4 regions of the Streptomyces sp. NPDC005963 genome follow, and region 4 is predicted to be linked to each of the others. Evidence: riboswitches for the same ligand, from Rfam matches in the RefSeq annotation. Region 4 holds a riboswitch; each other region holds the start of a gene.
The links. Region 4 has a riboswitch for cobalamin ahead of ABZ348_RS08140 (cobalamin biosynthesis protein). Riboswitches for the same ligand answer to the same signal wherever they lie in the genome.

Region 1 (4,208 bases), on a different contig from region 4:
GGCCGTCTCCTGAAGCGGCTGGTCATCCCGCACGAACGACCAGGCCAACATGGTGACCGGCCCGGTGAGCATCCCCTTCACCGGACGCTCGGTCAGCGACTGGGCGTAGGCCGTCCACCGCACCGTCATGGGCTCGTCCCGCGAGACGTCCCCGGCGAGGATCGGCGGACGCACATACCGGGTGCCGTACGACTGCACCCAACCGTGTTGCGTTGCGACGTAGCCCGTCAGGTGCTCGGCGAAGAACTGCACCATGTCGTTGCGCTCGGGCTCCCCGTGGACGAGGACGTCGATCCCCGCCCGTTCCTGGAAGCCGATCACCTCGTGGATCTCCCGACGGATGCGCTCCTCGTACCCGTCGACGTCGATGCGCCCCGCGCGCAGGTCGGCCCGGGCGGTGCGCAACTCGTTCGTCTGGGGAAACGAGCCGATGGTGGTGGTGGGGAGCAGCGGCAGGCCCAACAGTTCGCGTTGTGCCACGGTGCGTTCTGCGTACGGTCGGGTCCGCCGGCTGTCGGTGTCGGTGACCGCCGCGGTGCGGGCGCGCACGGTCGGATTCCGGGCGACTGTAGATGCAGCCCGGGCCCGGAGGGCCTCTCGATTGGCCGAGAGCTCCACGGCGATGGCTTCCGTGCCCTCGGTGAGCCCCCAGGCCAAGGTGGCCAACTCGTTCGTCTTCTGCCGGGCGAACGCGAGCCAGGGGGCGATCCGCGGGTCGATCTCCTGCTCCGCGGCTGCATCGAGAGGGACGTGCAGCAACGAGCAGGAGGCCGCGACGTCGACGTGATCGGCAAGCCCCAGGAGCGTGCCCAGGGTCGCCAGCGACTTCTCCAGATCGTTGATCCAGACGTTGCGACCGTTGACGACTCCGGCGACCAGCCGCTTGCCGGACAACCCCCCGACGGCGGCGATGTCACGGAGGTTCTCGGCGGCGGACTCGGTGAAGTCGATCGCGAGACCCTCCACCGGCGACTTGGCCAGCACCGGCAGCGCCTCGCCGAGCCGGTCGAAGTAGGACGCGACGAGGAGTTTCGGTCGATCGGTGAGGGTGCCGAGCACCTGGTAGGCACGTGCGGCGGCGCTCAACTCGTCCCCGGTCCGGTCCTGCACCAGGGCCGGCTCGTCGAGCTGTACCCATGCGGCGCCCGCGGCCCGCAGATCGGCGAGCACATCCGCGTAGACCGGCAGCAGTTGTTCCAGCAGGGTCAGTGGGTCGAAGTCCTGCGCCACGCCCGGAGCGGCCTTGGCGAGCAACAGATAGGTGACCGGGCCGACCAGCACGGGCCGCGGCCGGTGCCCGAGGGTCAGTGCCTCCTGGACCTGGGTGACCTGGTGGGAGGAGTCGGCGGTGAAGACGGTGTCCGGAGCGAGTTCCGGCACCAGGTAGTGGTAGTTGGTGTCGAACCACTTGGTCATCTCCAGCGGCGCCACGTCCTGGGTGCCGCGGGCCATGGCGAAGTACCCGTCCAGCCGATGGGCGGCCACGGCCGTGCGGTGGCGTTCGGGCACGGCGCCGACCATGACGCTGGTGTCCAAAACGTGGTCGTAGTACGAGAAGTCCCCGGTGGGCACCTCATGGATGCCGGCGTCGACCAACTGCTGCCAGTGGGTGCGCCGCAGGTCCGCCGCCGTCCGGTGGAGGGCGTCAGCACTGACGCGACCCTTCCAGTAACCCTCGACGGCCTTCTTCAACTCCCGGCCCTGCCCCTGTCGGGGATAGCCGTACACGGTGGCCCGTGTTGCCGCGACTGCGGACTTCGATGTCACAGAACTCTCCTTCGCGAGCATGTCGTGCGACATGTCCCGATGATCGGAGAGGAAGCGTGCAGGGCTGGCCGACCGGTCCGATCACTGCGGGACGGGCCCGCGGGTGATCCGATCGATCCGCACGCCGACCCGCCCTCGAAGGTCACCGGAACTGCCGTCCGCGCACGATGGGCGTGCGCGGGCAACGGGCAGGTCTTCGGACTCGCGGGCGCGTACGCCACCCTGTCAAAGGGGCACACACCTACTGGCCGTCGCTTCCCAGGCCCGGATGGACCCAGTGCTCATGACGGCGGTCGTTCCCACTCACCGCTGCGGGGCAGTCCCGGATTCCCACCGGGTTCCCTCTTGCGACGCACCCATCTGGCGGACAGGGCGAACCAGTTGCCCCCTCAGACTAGAGGCACCGCACGTGTGCGGATACCGCTGTTCACATTCCGGAATGTGCGAGGGCTCGCCCCACCGCGCGTCCGTCGCCCGGCTCGGGCCGGCCGAGTGCGTCGTTGTCAGTGGTGCCCCTTACTGTCGTCAGCAGTGGGAACCGGCGGACCAGATCGCCGGTTCCACCCAGGGGAGGAGTCTGCTGTGTCTCGTACCACGACGTATCTGGAGCTGTCCCAGGACGGCGAAGGGGCGCACAAGTTCTACGAGGTGACCGTGGACGACACGGTCGTCTCCGTGCGCTACGGACGCATCGGTGCGCAGGGGCAGTCCCAGGTCTCCACGTTCCCCACGGTGGACAAGGCCCGGGCGGCGGCGGCCAAGAAGGTGGGCGAGAAGGTCCGCAAGGGGTATGCGCCCGCCGTCCAGGGCGAGCGGGCGGCCCGCGCTGTGACCCGCCGCCAGGTCACCTCGGCCCCCTCCACCGCCCGTTCGGTCGCCCCGGTGCTCTGGCGCTTCCGCACGGGGTCAGCTGCCTTCGGCATCCACATCGACGAAGAGCGCTGCTGGGTGGGCAACCAGTCGGGCGAGGTGTACACGGTCAGTCACAGCGGCGAGGTGCTCGCCAAGTACTCCCTTCCGGACGGTGTCAAGTGCCTGGTCGCCGACGACTTCTGGATCTATGCAGGCTGTGACAACGGCACGGTGTACGACCTGTCGTCCAAGGTTCCGTTCGGCGCCTACGACATCGCCGCCGACGTCGACATCTTCTGGCTGGACATCCGTGAGGGCGTGCTCAACGTCTCCGACGCGCGGGGCGGATTGAACGTGATCGACCACGAGGACGAGTACCAGTGGTCGCGCACGTCCTCCGGCCCCTACGGCTGGATGGTCCGTGCCGACGACCAGGGCGTCTACCACGGCCACGGCAAGGGCGTGACGGCCTACGCACCCCACGGCAACGGCGAACTGTGGCACACCCCGACAACCGGATCCGTCCTGTTCGGCTGGCAGGAACAGGACTCGGTGTACGCCGGCACCAGCCGCAACGTGGTCCAGCGGCTCTCCAAGAAGAACGGCGCGATCGAGGCGACCTATCGCTGCGATGCCTCCGTGTACTCCTGCGCCACGGCACCCGGTGGCACCTACGTCTTCGCCGGCGACTCCTCCTCGTCGGTGTACTGCTTCGACGCCGAGGGCAACCGGCTGTGGAAGCTGGGCACGGGAGGCGGTTCGGCGCTTTCCATGCAGTACCTCGACGGGCGCCTCTACATGGTCACCACCGATGGTTCCCTCGTCTGTGTCGACGCCACCGACGCGGCGATCGCAGCAGCACAACAGGGCACGGTTCCCGTCGCCCGGGACGTCAAGTCCGCCGAGGCCCTGCCCACCTACACCCCGGCGGCCTCGCCCACCGCGGTCGCCACGGTGACGGTGGCACCGGCCGGCGGCGTTGTGGTGCAGTGCATTCAGGAGTCGGGCCGCATGCGTGTGCACGTGGTCTCCGAAGGCTTCGACCCCTCGTGGAACGTGCAATTCCCCCGCGGCATCAGGGAAGCGGGTGCGCGCTACGTGGTGGACGCCCTGCATCCCGCATCCGGCGGCTTCTACCGGGTGCGCGGTGAGATACGCCGGTTGATCTGAGCCACGATGGGCGGCGGGCGGCTCCGCCCCTGCGTGCGCGCACCGACGGCGGGCTTCCAAGGACTGCGGTCACGGCAAGCGATTGACTGATAAACAGAGTCATGGAATCGACCTCGGTGACCGCTGCCGACGCCAGCCGTGTCTGGCCCGCCCTCCTCGACGCCCACAGGGCCTATCAGGCCGCGGTCTCGCCCGCCTACGACGAGGTCCTGTGGGAGGTGGCGCAGCGCGCCGAGGACACCGGAAGCCTGGGAAAGGTCGACATCGGAGCACTCGTCGCATGGAAGCGGCTGTCCGCCCGAACCCCGTGGATGGCCGAACTGATGGGACTGCCGGACGCCCAGATACGCTCGATCACCAAGAGGGGCATGGAGGCCGTCCGCGACTCGTCCCTCTCGCGCGCCGAAGCCGCACGCAAA
Region 2 (4,208 bases), on a different contig from region 4:
GCCCACAGCATCCTGCCGCCCGAGCTCCATGGCCAACGCTCCCGCGTACAGCAGATTGAAAGGCGGGTTCTGAGGGCCGTGTGGATGAGCTCCATGGTGGACAGTCAAGCGGGCACTGCACTGACAGTGGACGCTCTCAGGTGAGGCCCTGTACCGCGTAGAGGGCGCCCAGGGCCATGGCCAGCGTTCCGAGCAGCAGCCTCAACGACCTCTCGGGAAGCCTGGGTTGGAGGTGCGCCCCCACCGCGCCGCCGCACAGTCCACCGAGGCCGCAGACCAGTCCGAGGAACCAGTCAGGCGCGATGTTGTGACCCGGTGCGACGGCGGCGAGTACCACATAGGTGCCCGCGCCCACGAGGGAGGTGACGAACGTGCAGGCCAATGCGGCGGGGGCGACCCTGGCGACCGACATCCCCCGGCCCGCCAGGATCGGGCCGATCAGAGAGCCGCCGCCGATGCCGTAGATCCCACCGGCGGTGCCCACGGCCAGTGCCAGCAACACGGTGGGGCGGGAGCCGAGGTCGGGCCCTTCGGTGCGGTGCAGCGGACGTAGGGTGCGGATCCACAACCACAGACCGAGCGGCAACAGCAGTGCGGCGACCAGGAGTCGAAAGACCTCCGGACCGGGGATGGCAAAGACGCGGATCACCGCGCCGAGTACCACCCCCGGCACGGCGCCCGCGATCAGCAGCCCGGGCAGTCGGCCGCCCAACCCGCCTCGACGGTGGTACCGCAGCAATGCACCCGGCCCGGCGACCACGTTGTAGAGCAGATTGGTGGGCGTCACCGAAGGACTCGGCACCTGGAGCAGACTGAGCTGCACCGGCAGCAGGAACACCGCACCGGACACACCGACGGGTGCGGTCACGATCGATATTGCGAATCCGGCCGTCCATGCGAGCAGCCCGCCCGACCAGTCCACCCCGTCCCCCTTCGGATCACCGCCTTGAGTATCCACCAGGTCGTGGGCGGACGGGCCGACTGACGGGCTGGCTGGCTGGCTGGCTGGCTGGGACTAGAAGGCGGTCCAGGTGAACGCGACGTGGTCACCTGTCTTGATGCGGAACTGGCATCCGCCGACCGGGGTGGGTATGCCGTTCACCGAAATGTTCCAGTAGGCGGACGCCCCGCCGCTGACTCCCTTGATGGTGTCGACGGAGAAGTCATCGAAGGACGGGTACCAGGTCCCGTCCCACGTGAAGTGCCGCTTGCGGGCGGCGTCGTCGAGGGCTGCGGTCGGAGTGGGTACGGCGGTCGGGTACTGACCGCCGTTGGTGCCGTCGCAGGGGTGGGTGCCACCGGTCGCGGTGGTGACGTCGTGTCCCTTGGTTCTGATGAGGCCCTTGAAGAGGCGGCCTTCAGGTCCTTGGACGGTGAGCTTCACGAAGACCGGGGTGTTGGTACTGACGGTGGTGGTTGCAGGTGCCGCGTGGGCGAGGGGTGCGGCGGTGAGGGTGAGGCCGAGCACCGCGGTGAGGGTCGCGATACGGAGGGCGAACGTCTGGCGCACGAGGGTGCCTTTCCGATGGGGGCCGGCCGCGCGGCCCCCTCGGCCCGCTCGACGGCCCGCGTACCGCCGCACGGACGGACGCAGCCCGGGTACCGGACTCGGGGCTTCGCGCCGCAGACCGTGGCGGTGGGAAGCAGTGCACGCGCATCACGCTGGGCGCTCCGGCTCACGGCAGCCAACTGCCGTTCACGGTTGCAGGTCAGCGCCGGAATCCCACCGGCTTTCCCCAGTCGTGCACGCATTGAGTTGTCACCCCGGTCGGACCGGAGCCCACGCATCGTAGCCCGCCGCCGGAGTTCTTGGGATGATTCCCAACGAACTTGCTCCTTACAGGAGTTCGGCCAGTCCTTCTGCCTTCGACGAAGGGACCCTGTGGACCTCAACCGCATGTTGAGCGAGCTCGAAGAGCTCGTCCTGTGCGAATCGTTCTCGGCCGACCACCGGGCCGTTGCCCGCAGTGCGGCGACGGTCGCGGCGCAGGGCAGCCGATGGTTGGATGCAACGCCCGAAACCCTGGTGATCGGCGGGGTGACCCATCTGCGCTGGACCTTCGGTGTCCCCCGGGTGCTCCTGGTGGGGCACCACGACACGGTGTGGCCGATCGGCTCGTTGTCCGACCACCCCTGGTCGATCCGGGACGGCATCGCCCGTGGTCCGGGTGTCTTCGACATGAAGGCCGGGCTGGTGCAGATGTTCCACGCGGTGGGGAGTCTCTCCTCCCTCGACGGCATCCGGATCCTGGTCACCGGGGACGAGGAGGTCGGCTCGCGCACATCGAGGGAGTTGGTCCTGGACTCGGTGCGCGGGTGTGCGGCGGCCCTGGTCCTGGAGGCATCGGCGGACGGTGGGGCGCTGAAGACCGTACGCAAGGGCGTCTCGCGGTACGACGTCTCCGTACGGGGCAGAGCTGCGCACTCCGGACTCCAGCCGGAGAAGGGCGTCAATGCGGCAGTGGAGGCCGCCCACCAAATCCTCGCCCTCACGGAACTGGACGCATCGATGCGCGAGGGCCGACCGCACGGCCCGGAGGCCACGACCATCACCCCGACCCTCGTCTCCGCGGGCACGTCCGCCAACACGGTTCCCGACCGGGCGACGATCCGCGTCGACGTACGGGCCGCGAGCGAGGCGGCCCAGGCCCGGGTGGACGAGGAGATACACCGGCTCGTCGTACGGACTCCGGGTGCGGAGCTCATCGTCGAGGGCGGTCCGGTTCGGCCGCCGCTGGATCACGGTTCTTCGGCCGCGCTGTTCGCGGTGGCGCAGGGCGCGGCAGTTCGTCTCGGCATGCGACCGCTGTGCGCGGCGGCGGTCGGGGGCGCATCCGACGGCAACCTCACTGCGGGCGCCGGCGTTCCGACACTTGACGGGCTGGGCGCCGTGGGCGGCGGGGCCCATGCCGACGACGAGCACGTGGTGGTCTCGGAGATGCCTCTCCGGGCCGCACTGCTCGCCGAGCTGATCACTTCGGTGTGACGGGGCCGATCGCCCGGACAGGGGGCTGATACGGACTCGGGACACGAACGAGGGGGCCGCCCGCCTGGTTCGGCGAACGGCCCCCTGCTGTCCCTGTGGTTCCGCCCGGTCCCACTGGGTGGCGACCGGGCGGTACGGGTTTTCGTGTGCGCTAGGCGGAGCGTCGTACCCGGGCGGCCTTGCGGGCTTCGGCCGTACGGCGGGACTCGGCCGACCTACGGGAGGCGCCGCCCGCGCGGGCAGGCTGTCCGGGTCGGGTTCCGCGGCCCCGGAACGGAGCGCTGCCCGTCTTGGGTCGCTGTGCAGCGGGTGCACTGACGTTGATGGGGACGCCCGAAGGTGCCTGGGCGGCGGTGATGCGGGTCAACTCGGCTTCGCCCGAGCGCACCTGCGTGGTGTGCGGCGCGATGTCGGCGTCCGACATCAGTCGCGACATCTCACGCCGCTGGTCGGGCGTGACCAGGGTGACCACTCGGCCCGACTCGCCCGCACGGGCGGTCCGGCCGCCCCGGTGCAGATAGTCCTTGTGGTCCGCCGGCGGATCGACGTTGACGACCAGGTCGAGGTCGTCCACGTGGATGCCGCGGGCGGCGACGTTGGTCGCCACCAGCACGGTGACCTCACCGGACTTGAACTGCGCCAGGGTGCGGGTGCGCTGCGGCTGGGACCTGCCGCCGTGCAGTGCGGCGGCGTGGACGCCGACGCTCAGCAGGTGCTTGGTGAACTTGTCCACCGACCGCTTGGTGTCCAGGAACATGATCACGCGGCCGTCCCGGGCGGCGATCTCGGTGGCGACGGTGTGCTTGTCCGCCGCGTGGACGTGCAGGAGGTGGTGTTCCATCGTGGTGACCGCCCCAACGGAGGGGTCGACGGAGTGGACCACCGGGTCGTGGAGGTAGCGACGGACCAGGGTGTCGATGCTGCGGTCCAGGGTGGCGGAGAAGAACATCCGCTGACCCTCGGCGTTGACCTGGTCGACGAGCCGGGTGACCTGCGGCATGAAGCCCATGTCGGCCATCTGGTCGGCTTCGTCCAGGACGGTGATGCGCACCCGGTCCAGCCGGCAGTCGCCGCGCTCGATGAGGTCGTTCAGCCGTCCGGGGGTGGCGACGACGACGTCGGCCCCGGCGCGGAGCGCGGCGGCCTGCTTGCCGATCGACAGTCCGCCCACGAGGGTGGCCAGTCGCAGCCCGAGCGACCGGGCGTAGGGGGTGAGTGCCTC
Region 3 (4,208 bases), on a different contig from region 4:
CGAAGCCGCGCGGCGGCTGGATGACGACCAGCAGGTTTCCGTGCCGCAGGGCGGCGAGGACGATGTCGCCCTCCGGGTTGCGGGACCGGTCCACGAACATCTCGCCGGGCGGCGGCCCCCAGTGCTCCTCCACGGCGGTGCGCAACTCCTCGGGGAGGGTGGCGTACCAGCGCCGGTAGTCGGCTGCGGGGATGCGGACCGGGTTGCGGGCCAACTGTTCCTCGGTGAGCCACTCCCGGTCGTGGCCGCCCGCGTTGATCAGTGCCCGGATCAGCTCGTCGCCGTCGCCGGACGCCAGCCCGGGCACGTCCTCTGCGCCGAAGTCATAGCCCTCGGCGCGCAGTCGCCGCAGCAGGGCGACGGCACTGGCGGGGGTGTCGAGGCCGACCGCGTTGCCGATGCGCGAGTGCTTGGTGGGATAGGCGGACAGGACCAGCGCAAGGCGCTTGTCCGCGGCGGGTATGCGGCGCAGCCTGGCGTGGCGCACGGCGATCCCCGCGACCCTGGCGGCGCGTTCCGGGTCGGCGACATAGGCCGGCAGCCCGTCGGCGTCGATCTCCTTGAAGGAGAACGGCACGGTGATCAGACGCCCGTCGAACTCGGGCACCGCGATCTGGCTGGCCGCGTCCAGCGGGGAGACGCCCTCGTCGTTCTCCTCCCAGTCGGCGCGCGACCCGGTGAGGCACAGGGCCTGGAGGATCGGTACGTCGAGCGAGGTGAGCGCACCCGCGTCCCAGGACTCGTCGTCACCGCCGGCGGACGCCTCGGCCGGCCGGGTGCCGCCGGCGGCGAGCACGGTCGTCACGATCGTCTCGGCCGCCCGCAACTCCTCGATCAACTCGGGCTCCGGTGCCCGCAGCGAGGCCACGTACAGCGGCAGCGCACGGCCGCCGGCGGCCTCGATCGCACCGCACAGGGTGTCCACGAACGCGGTGTTTCCGCTCATGTGGTGGGCGCGGTAGTAGAGGACGGCGATGGTGGGGCCGTCCGCAGCACCGTCCCCGGCACCGTTTTCGCTGCCGGACGGGCGCTCCAGCCGCCCCCAGGAGGGCGCCGGCGCCGGCGGGTCGAAACCGTGGCCGGTGAGCAGGACCGTGTCGGAGAGGAAGCGCGCCAACTGCTCCAGGTTGGCCGGCCCGCCGTGGGCGAGATACGCGTGTGCCTCGGCGGCGATGCCGATGGGGACGGTGGAGGCGGCCATCAACTGCGCATCGGGCGCCTGCTCACCGGTGAGGACCACCAGCGGCAGACCACTGGCGCGAATCCGGTCGAGCCCGTCCTCCCAGGCACGGACCCCGCCCAACAGTCGTACGACGACCAGCCCGGCGCCTTCGAGCAGCGCGGGCAGGTCGTCGAGGGCGGTGCGGGAGGGGTTGGCGTAGCGGAAGCCGACCGGGCCGCCCGCGGCGCGGGCACTGAGCAGATCGGTGTCGGACGTCGACAACAGGACGATGTCGGGGGCGTCGCCGGGGGAGTTCGGCGGGCTGGTCGGTCCATCGGTCGAAGGGGTCTTCGGTGCGTGCGGCATACGGCATCGGGCCTTCCTCGGGGTGTCCACGCCCCGGGCGGTGTCTGGCGACGGGAGTTCCTGACTCGCCGCCCCGACGACTGCCTTCGTCCGGCCGGCTCACAGTGGCGGGACCGCGCCGGGTTCACACCGGGCTTCCTCCACTGTCGCCTTCTGCGTTGCCGGACCGGGTGGCCCGTCCCCGAAATAGTAAGGGTCGCCTATTCGGTGCGGTTCATACCGTCTTACTGCCGTGGCTCATACCGTCCCAAATGACGGTCATGACTGGTCGGTATGCTCGCCGACATGCCCACCTCACCCCGCCCGGCCCGAGCCGGCGCCACCGGTACGACCCCCTCCGGGGTGCGCGGTGACGCCTGCCCCGGCTCCCTGCGGCTGCACCGGGCGGACGACGGAGCGCTGGCCCGGATCCGCATACCTGGGGGTGTGCTGGGCCCGGCGCAGGCCGAGGCGCTGCTGTTCGCGGCCGAGCGGCTGGGCGACGGCGAGTTGCACCTCACTTCCCGGGGCAATGTGCAACTGCGCGGGCTCGGCGAACAGTGCGGCGGCGAGTTGGCCCAGCTCCTCACGGACGCCGGCCTGTTGCCGTCCACGACCCATGAGCGGGTGCGCAATGTGGTCGCGTCACCGCTGGCCGGACTGGACGGGTCGGGGTCCGGGTCGGGGTCGCGGTCCGGGGACGTCGTACGGAAGTGGCTGTGGGCGCTGGACGGCCTGCTCTGCGGCAGCCCCCGGGCGGCGGCCCTGTCGGGGCGGTTCCTGTTCGCACTGGACGACGGGCGCCAGGACGTGGACGCCCTGCGCGCGGATGTGACTCTGCTCGACGTGCCGCTGCCGCTGCCACTGCCGATGACCACGGCGACCACGGCGACCACTGAGGGCCCCGCACACCACGGCCGTACGGCAGCACTGCGGATCGGCGACACCGACGACGTACTGCTGCTGGCCCGCGCCGATGACGGTCCCCGGGCCGCGCTGCTCTGTGCTGAAACGTTCCTGGATGCGGCCGATCTCACACCCGAGGCCAAGATCTGGCGGATACGGGACCTCCCGGACCACGGCGCCCGGCTCCGGCAACAGACCCCGGCACGACTCGCGGACGCGGGCATCACCGTGACGGGCATCCGACGACTTCCCCGCCGGGAGACCGCGACACCACCGCCGTACGGGATCGTCACCCGACGGCCGAGCCCCCAACACCAGGTCAACGGCATATCGGAACACCAGCGCGGAACCGTCGCCCCATCGACACCGGTCCCCCAACCGCCCCCCGACGCACCATCGGAACGGCACCGCCCCGCGAACCCGGTCTCCATCCCCGTCGCCCTCTCGCTCGGCGTCCCCCTCGGTCGACTCACCCGCCCCCAGTGGGAACACCTCATCGCCGCCGCCCGGCGGACTCCCCGCGGCGAACTGCGCCTCACCCCCTGGCGTTCGGTGATCGTCACCGGCGTACCCGACGACCAGGCCGCCACCCTCCTCGCCACACTGGCCACCACCGGACTGATCACCGCCGCCAACTCCCCCTGGACCGGCGTCGGCGCCTGCATCGGCACACCCGGCTGCGCCAAGTCGCTGGCCGACGTCCGCGCGATGGCCAGCGCCGTCGTCTCCCTGGAACTGCCCACCCCCGCCAGGGCCTCGGCACCGCTGCCCATCTACTGGTCCGGCTGCGAACGCCGTTGTGGACGCCCGTCCGGCGACTGGGTGGACGCCCTCGCCACCCCCGAAGGCGGATTCCGGGTGACCCGCATCTGTGGCGACCCGCCCCCCGTCATGCTGGGAACCGCCGTACCCACCGACAGCTCCCCCGCCGCCCTCGCCCACACCGTGGCCCACGCCCGCCGCCCCCGATGACCTCCCCGTCCCCGCAGAAGAGAGACCACACCGTGTACGAGTACGAGAAGGACGGACCGGCGATCTACCGCCAGTCCTTCGCCACCATCCGCGCCGAAGCCGACCTCACCGGACTGCCGGCCGACGTCAGCCAGGTCGCGGTACGGATGATCCACGCCTGCGGAATGGTGGACCTCGTGCGCGACCTCTCCTACACGCCCCAGGTGGTGGCACAGGCCCGCGCAGCCCTGCGCGCCGGCGCCCCCATCCTCTGCGATGTCGCCATGGTCGCCAGCGGAGTCACCCGCAAACGACTCCCCGCCGACAACGAGGTGATCTGCACCCTCTCCGACCCCACCGTCCCCGCACTGGCGGCCGAACTGGGCACCACCCGCAGTGCCGCCGCACTCGAACTGTGGCGGGACCGGATGGCAGGCGCCGTCGTCGCCGTCGGCAACGCCCCCACCGCCCTCTTCCGCCTGCTGGAGATGATCGAGGAGGGCGCACCCCGCCCGGCCGCGATCATCGGCGTACCGGTCGGGTTCGTGGGCGCCGCCGAATCCAAGGACGCCCTCGCCGACCACCCGTCCGGCCTGGAACACCTGGTGATACGCGGCAGACGCGGCGGCAGCGCGATGGCCGCAGCCGCACTCAACGCCATCGCCAGCGAGGAAGAGTGAACGTGAACGACGCCCACAGCCGCATCGCTGAAGGTGCCCCGGCCGCCCCCGGCAAGCTCTACGGCGTCGGGCTCGGCCCCGGCGACCCTTCGCTGATGACCCTGCGCGCGGTGGAAGTCATCGCCGCCGCCGACGTCGTCGCCTACCACTCGGCCCGTCACGGC
Region 4 (4,208 bases):
CACCAGGCCATCGGCGGCCGTTCTGCGGGCGGTGGTCACGACGTCCCGCCACACGTGTTCGATGGACTTCTTGGACATGCGTTCGGCCATGGATCGATCCTGTCAGGCATGGCCGGAAGGCAACAGGCCATCCCGTGATGCAGATCACCACAAAGGGTGCAAACGCCACCTTGTGGGCGTGGCGACCGGTGTAGGCCCGGAAGCACGGCCACGCAGACGACCCGAAGAGATCACTCAGGGCACAAGTGGAATCTCGAACCTCACTTGGAGACATCGCGAATCTCGCCTCAGTTCACCTTCCGTTCACCCAGGTTATCTACGTTCGCGATGTCACTGACGTCGATAGATTGCCTGGGTAAATGGAACACATCACGCTGCTGCTCGCGATTGTGATCGTGACGGCTCTCGTGTTCGATTTCACGAACGGTTTCCACGACACGGCCAATGCGATGGCGACGACCATCTCGACCGGCGCGATGAAGCCCAAGGCCGCGGTCGCCATGTCCGCGGTGCTCAACCTCGTCGGCGCATTCCTTTCGGTGGAGGTCGCCAAAACGATCTCCAGCGGCATCGTCAACGAGTCAGGCATCACCCCTGAAGTGATCTTCGCGGCGCTCGTCGGCGCCATCCTCTGGAATCTGCTGACCTGGCTGATCGGTCTGCCGTCCAGCTCCTCGCACGCCCTCATGGGCGGTCTGATCGGTGCGACCATCGCATCGGTCGGCATCAGCGGGGTCAACGGCGGCACCGTGGTCACCAAGGTGCTCATCCCCGCGATCGCAGCCCCGCTGGTCGCGGGCATCGCCGCCTACCTCGCGTCCCGGCTGACCTACCGCCTCGGCCGGAACACCGACCCGAAGTCGACCGCCAAGGGTTACCGCGCCGGCCAGATAGCCTCGGCCGGGCTCGTGTCCCTGGCCCACGGCACCAACGACGCCCAGAAGACCATGGGTGTCATCACCCTCGCGCTCGTCGCCGGTGGAGTGCTCGTCCCCGGCTCCAACCCCCCGATGTGGGTCATCGCCTCCGCTGGCATCGCGATCGCCCTGGGCACCTACCTCGGTGGCTGGCGCATCATCCGCACCATGGGCAAGGGCCTCACCGACCTCCAGCCGCAGCAGGGCTTCGCCGCCCAGACCAGTGCGGCCAGCGTCATCCTCGCCTCGTCGAACCTCGGCTTCTCCCTCTCCACCACCCACTCGTGCTCCGGTGCGGTCATGGGTGCCGGTCTGGGCCGCAAGGGCGGCGTGGTCCGCTGGTCGACCGCCACCCGGATGTTCGTGGCCTGGGGTCTGACCCTGCCTGCCGCCGGTCTGGTGGCCGCCGGCTCCGAGTACATCACCAAGCAGGGTGACTGGGGCGTGGCGGTCGTCGCCACCTTCCTGGTCGTCTCCTCGGCCGCGATCTGGTTCATCTCCCGCCGCCAGGTCGTCGACCACACCAACGTCAACGACACCGGCGAGGACGCCGAGCCCGCAGGCGTCGTGACCGCAGCCATCGCCGCCGTCACCCCGCCCCCGGCCGGCACATCGATGGACACCTCGCTGGACGACCTCAAGACGACCATTACGGCCCGCAATGCCGCGACCCCCGAAGCCGGTCCCGCAAGCCCGGCCGCGGTGTAAGGACTGAAGACCATGAAAATCGACTGGGTAGCCCTCGGCTCCGTCTTCGGCGTGAGTCTCGTCGCGACCATCGCCCTGGTGGGTCTGTTCACCCTGGGCATCATCGGTCTGAGCAAGCAGGGGGCGACGACCGCCTCCGGCACCGGCTCGGTGGTCCTCCCCCGGATCGGCGCCTACACCTGCTTCGCCCTCTGCATGGCGGCGATCAGCTACGGCATATTCCTGATCGTCACCTGAGGCCGCACCGCCTCACCGCAGTCGTTCACCGGCCGGGCCGGAGATCTTTCGAGATCTCCGGCCCGGCTGCTGTGTGTCCGTGCGTCTGCGTGACTGTGCCTCTTCCTGCCTGCATGACCAGTGGGAGCCATCGGGAAGTAGGGGCGATGTGTGGCTCGGCACACTGCACCGTCGCAGGTCAACGGCAGGTTGACGGCTGTTCTCGGAGCGTGGTGGACTGCCGGGGCCAAGTACGACGGCAGTAGAGGAAGCCGGTGAGAATCCGGCGCGGTCCCGCCACTGTGACCGGGGAGAGTCTCCCCGCGAGCCAGGAACTCTCGCCGCCGATCACGTCGAACCAGGGCGCGGACACCCTGAGTGAGGACATATCGCCATGCCCGGCTGCGGTCCAGCCCCTGCTCCGACCCACGGCAATCGAGTTCCGCCCGGTGCACTCCCGGCGACGACGGCGGCCCGGCGGGGAGCACACACCTCCCACGGGCCGGCTCCGCGGGTTCTCCGCGACGGAATCCCGGTCTGAGCCGATGCGCAACGATCGTGTCTTCGCCTACGGCGCCGCTGCCGGGCTCCTGGGCGACCTCCTGCTCGGCGACCCGCGCAGGGGGCATCCCGTCGCTCTGTTCGGACAGGCCGCCGGTGCCGTCGAACGGGCCCTGTGGCGTGATCACCGCGGCTGGGGTGCCGTCCACACCGGGCTCTGTGTCGGCGGGGCGACCGCCGCTGCCGCGCTCGTCTCCCGTACCGCACGGCGCAGTCCCGTCGCATCCGTCGCGCTGACCGCGATCGCCACCTGGACCGTCGTCGGTGGGACGTCGCTGGGCCGGGAGGCCCGGGCCATCGGTGCCGCGCTCACGGCCGGTGACGTCGAGCGTGCCCGCGCCCGACTGCCGCATCTGTGCGGACGCGACCCCCAGTACCTGGATGAGCAGCAGATCGCGCGGGCCGTCGTCGAGTCCGTTGCCGAGAACACCTCCGACGCGGTCGTGGGGGCCCTGGTGTGGGGGGCGGTCGCCGGTGTGCCCGGGCTGGTCGCGTTCCGGGCGGTGAACACCCTGGACGCCATGGTGGGTCACCGTTCCCCCCGTCATCGGCGGTTCGGCTGGGCAGCGGCACGGCTCGACGACGTCGCCGGCTGGCCCGGAGCACGTCTGACGGCGGTGCTGGCCGCCGTCGCTGGAGGGAACGCACCGCGGGCCTTCGGGGCCTGGCGGGCCGACGCCCACCGGCACCCGAGCCCCAACGCCGGCCCCGTGGAAGCCGCGTTCGCCGGCGCGCTGGGCGTACGGCTCGGCGGGACGCTCTCGTACGCCGGCCGGGTCGAACACCGGCCGGTCCTGCACACCGTGGGCCGGCCGGTGGAGGTCGCCGACATCGAGCGCGCGGTGCGGCTGTCGCGTCGGGTCGGTCTGTTGGCGCTCGGCGTGAGCGCGGTCGGACGGTCGCTGTTCCGACGGGCCGCCGCACCCCGTCCGGGGCGGCGGGGGAGGCGAGGGACTTCATGACGGGCCGAGGACGCGCCGGCGGTGGCCTGCTGATCGCGGGGACCACGTCGGACGCGGGCAAGAGCGTGGTCACGGCGGGCATCTGCCGCTGGCTGGTGCGACAGGGCGTGAAGGTAGCCCCCTTCAAGGGCCAGAACATGTCGCTGAACTCCTTCGTCACCCGTCAGGGCGCGGAGATCGGTCGGGCCCAGGCGATGCAGGCGCAGGCCGCCCGGGTCGAGCCGACCGCACTGATGAACCCGGTGCTCCTCAAGCCCGGCAGCGACCGTTCAAGCCAGGTCGTGCTGATGGGCAAGCCGGTCGGCGAAATGAGCGCGCGCGGCTATCACGGTGGACGGCAGCAGGCCCTGCTGGCCACCGTCGTGGAGTGCCTGGAGGAGTTGCGGGCCACCCACGACGCCGTGATCTGCGAGGGGGCAGGGAGCCCCGCGGAGATCAACCTACGGCGCACCGACATCGTCAACATGGGCGTCGCCCGCGCCGCCGGGCTGCCGGTGCTGGTCGTGGGCGACATCGACCGCGGTGGGGTGTTCGCCTCCTTCTTCGGCACGACGGCCCTGCTCGCGCCCGAGGACCAACGGCTGGTGGCGGGCTATCTCATCAACAAGTTCCGTGGTGACGTCTCCCTGCTGGAGCCGGGCCTCGACATGCTCCACGGCCTCACCGGACGGCGGACGTTCGGGGTCCTCCCGTACGCCCACGGGCTGGGCATCGACGAGGAGGACGGTCTGAGGGTGTCCCTGCGCGGTGCCGTGCGCGAGTCGGTCACCGCTCCCCCGGTCGGCGATGACGTGCTGCGGGTCGCGGTGTGTGCCGTTCCGCTGATGTCCAACTTCACGGACGT

Region 1: it holds a riboswitch for cobalamin, as region 4 does, so the genes downstream of both, metE (5-methyltetrahydropteroyltriglutamate--homocysteine S-methyltransferase) here and ABZ348_RS08140 (cobalamin biosynthesis protein) in region 4, are expected to answer to the same signal.
Region 2: it holds a riboswitch for cobalamin, as region 4 does, so the genes downstream of both, ABZ348_RS29370 (DUF4430 domain-containing protein) here and ABZ348_RS08140 (cobalamin biosynthesis protein) in region 4, are expected to answer to the same signal.
Region 3: it holds a riboswitch for cobalamin, as region 4 does, so the genes downstream of both, cobN (cobaltochelatase subunit CobN) here and ABZ348_RS08140 (cobalamin biosynthesis protein) in region 4, are expected to answer to the same signal.

What each region holds. Positions count from the first base shown of each region.
Region 1 is NZ_JBEXVD010000014.1:54,918-59,125, reverse strand. It holds gene metE (5-methyltetrahydropteroyltriglutamate--homocysteine S-methyltransferase) at 1-1,767, opposite strand, end outside; cobalamin riboswitch at 1,937-2,164, opposite strand; gene ABZ348_RS19810 (WGR domain-containing protein) at 2,350-3,789, shown strand; gene ABZ348_RS19805 (hypothetical protein) at 3,891-4,208, shown strand, end outside.
Region 2 is NZ_JBEXVD010000030.1:22,978-27,185, forward strand. It holds gene ABZ348_RS29365 (TSUP family transporter) at 137-922, opposite strand; gene ABZ348_RS29370 (DUF4430 domain-containing protein) at 1,016-1,510, opposite strand; cobalamin riboswitch at 1,648-1,782, opposite strand; gene ABZ348_RS29375 (M20/M25/M40 family metallo-hydrolase) at 1,898-2,986, shown strand; gene ABZ348_RS29380 (DEAD/DEAH box helicase) at 3,138-4,208, opposite strand, start outside.
Region 3 is NZ_JBEXVD010000009.1:96,068-100,275, forward strand. It holds gene cobN (cobaltochelatase subunit CobN) at 1-1,528, opposite strand, end outside; cobalamin riboswitch at 1,563-1,723, opposite strand; gene ABZ348_RS15340 (cobalamin biosynthesis protein CobG) at 1,802-3,385, shown strand; gene ABZ348_RS15345 (precorrin-8X methylmutase) at 3,418-4,044, shown strand; gene cobJ (precorrin-3B C(17)-methyltransferase) at 4,140-4,208, shown strand, end outside.
Region 4 is NZ_JBEXVD010000004.1:53,373-57,580, forward strand. It holds gene ABZ348_RS08125 (class II aldolase/adducin family protein) at 1-90, opposite strand, end outside; gene ABZ348_RS08130 (inorganic phosphate transporter) at 360-1,625, shown strand; gene ABZ348_RS08135 (hypothetical protein) at 1,638-1,862, shown strand; cobalamin riboswitch at 2,058-2,200, shown strand; gene ABZ348_RS08140 (cobalamin biosynthesis protein) at 2,387-3,364, shown strand; gene ABZ348_RS08145 (cobyric acid synthase) at 3,361-4,208, shown strand, end outside.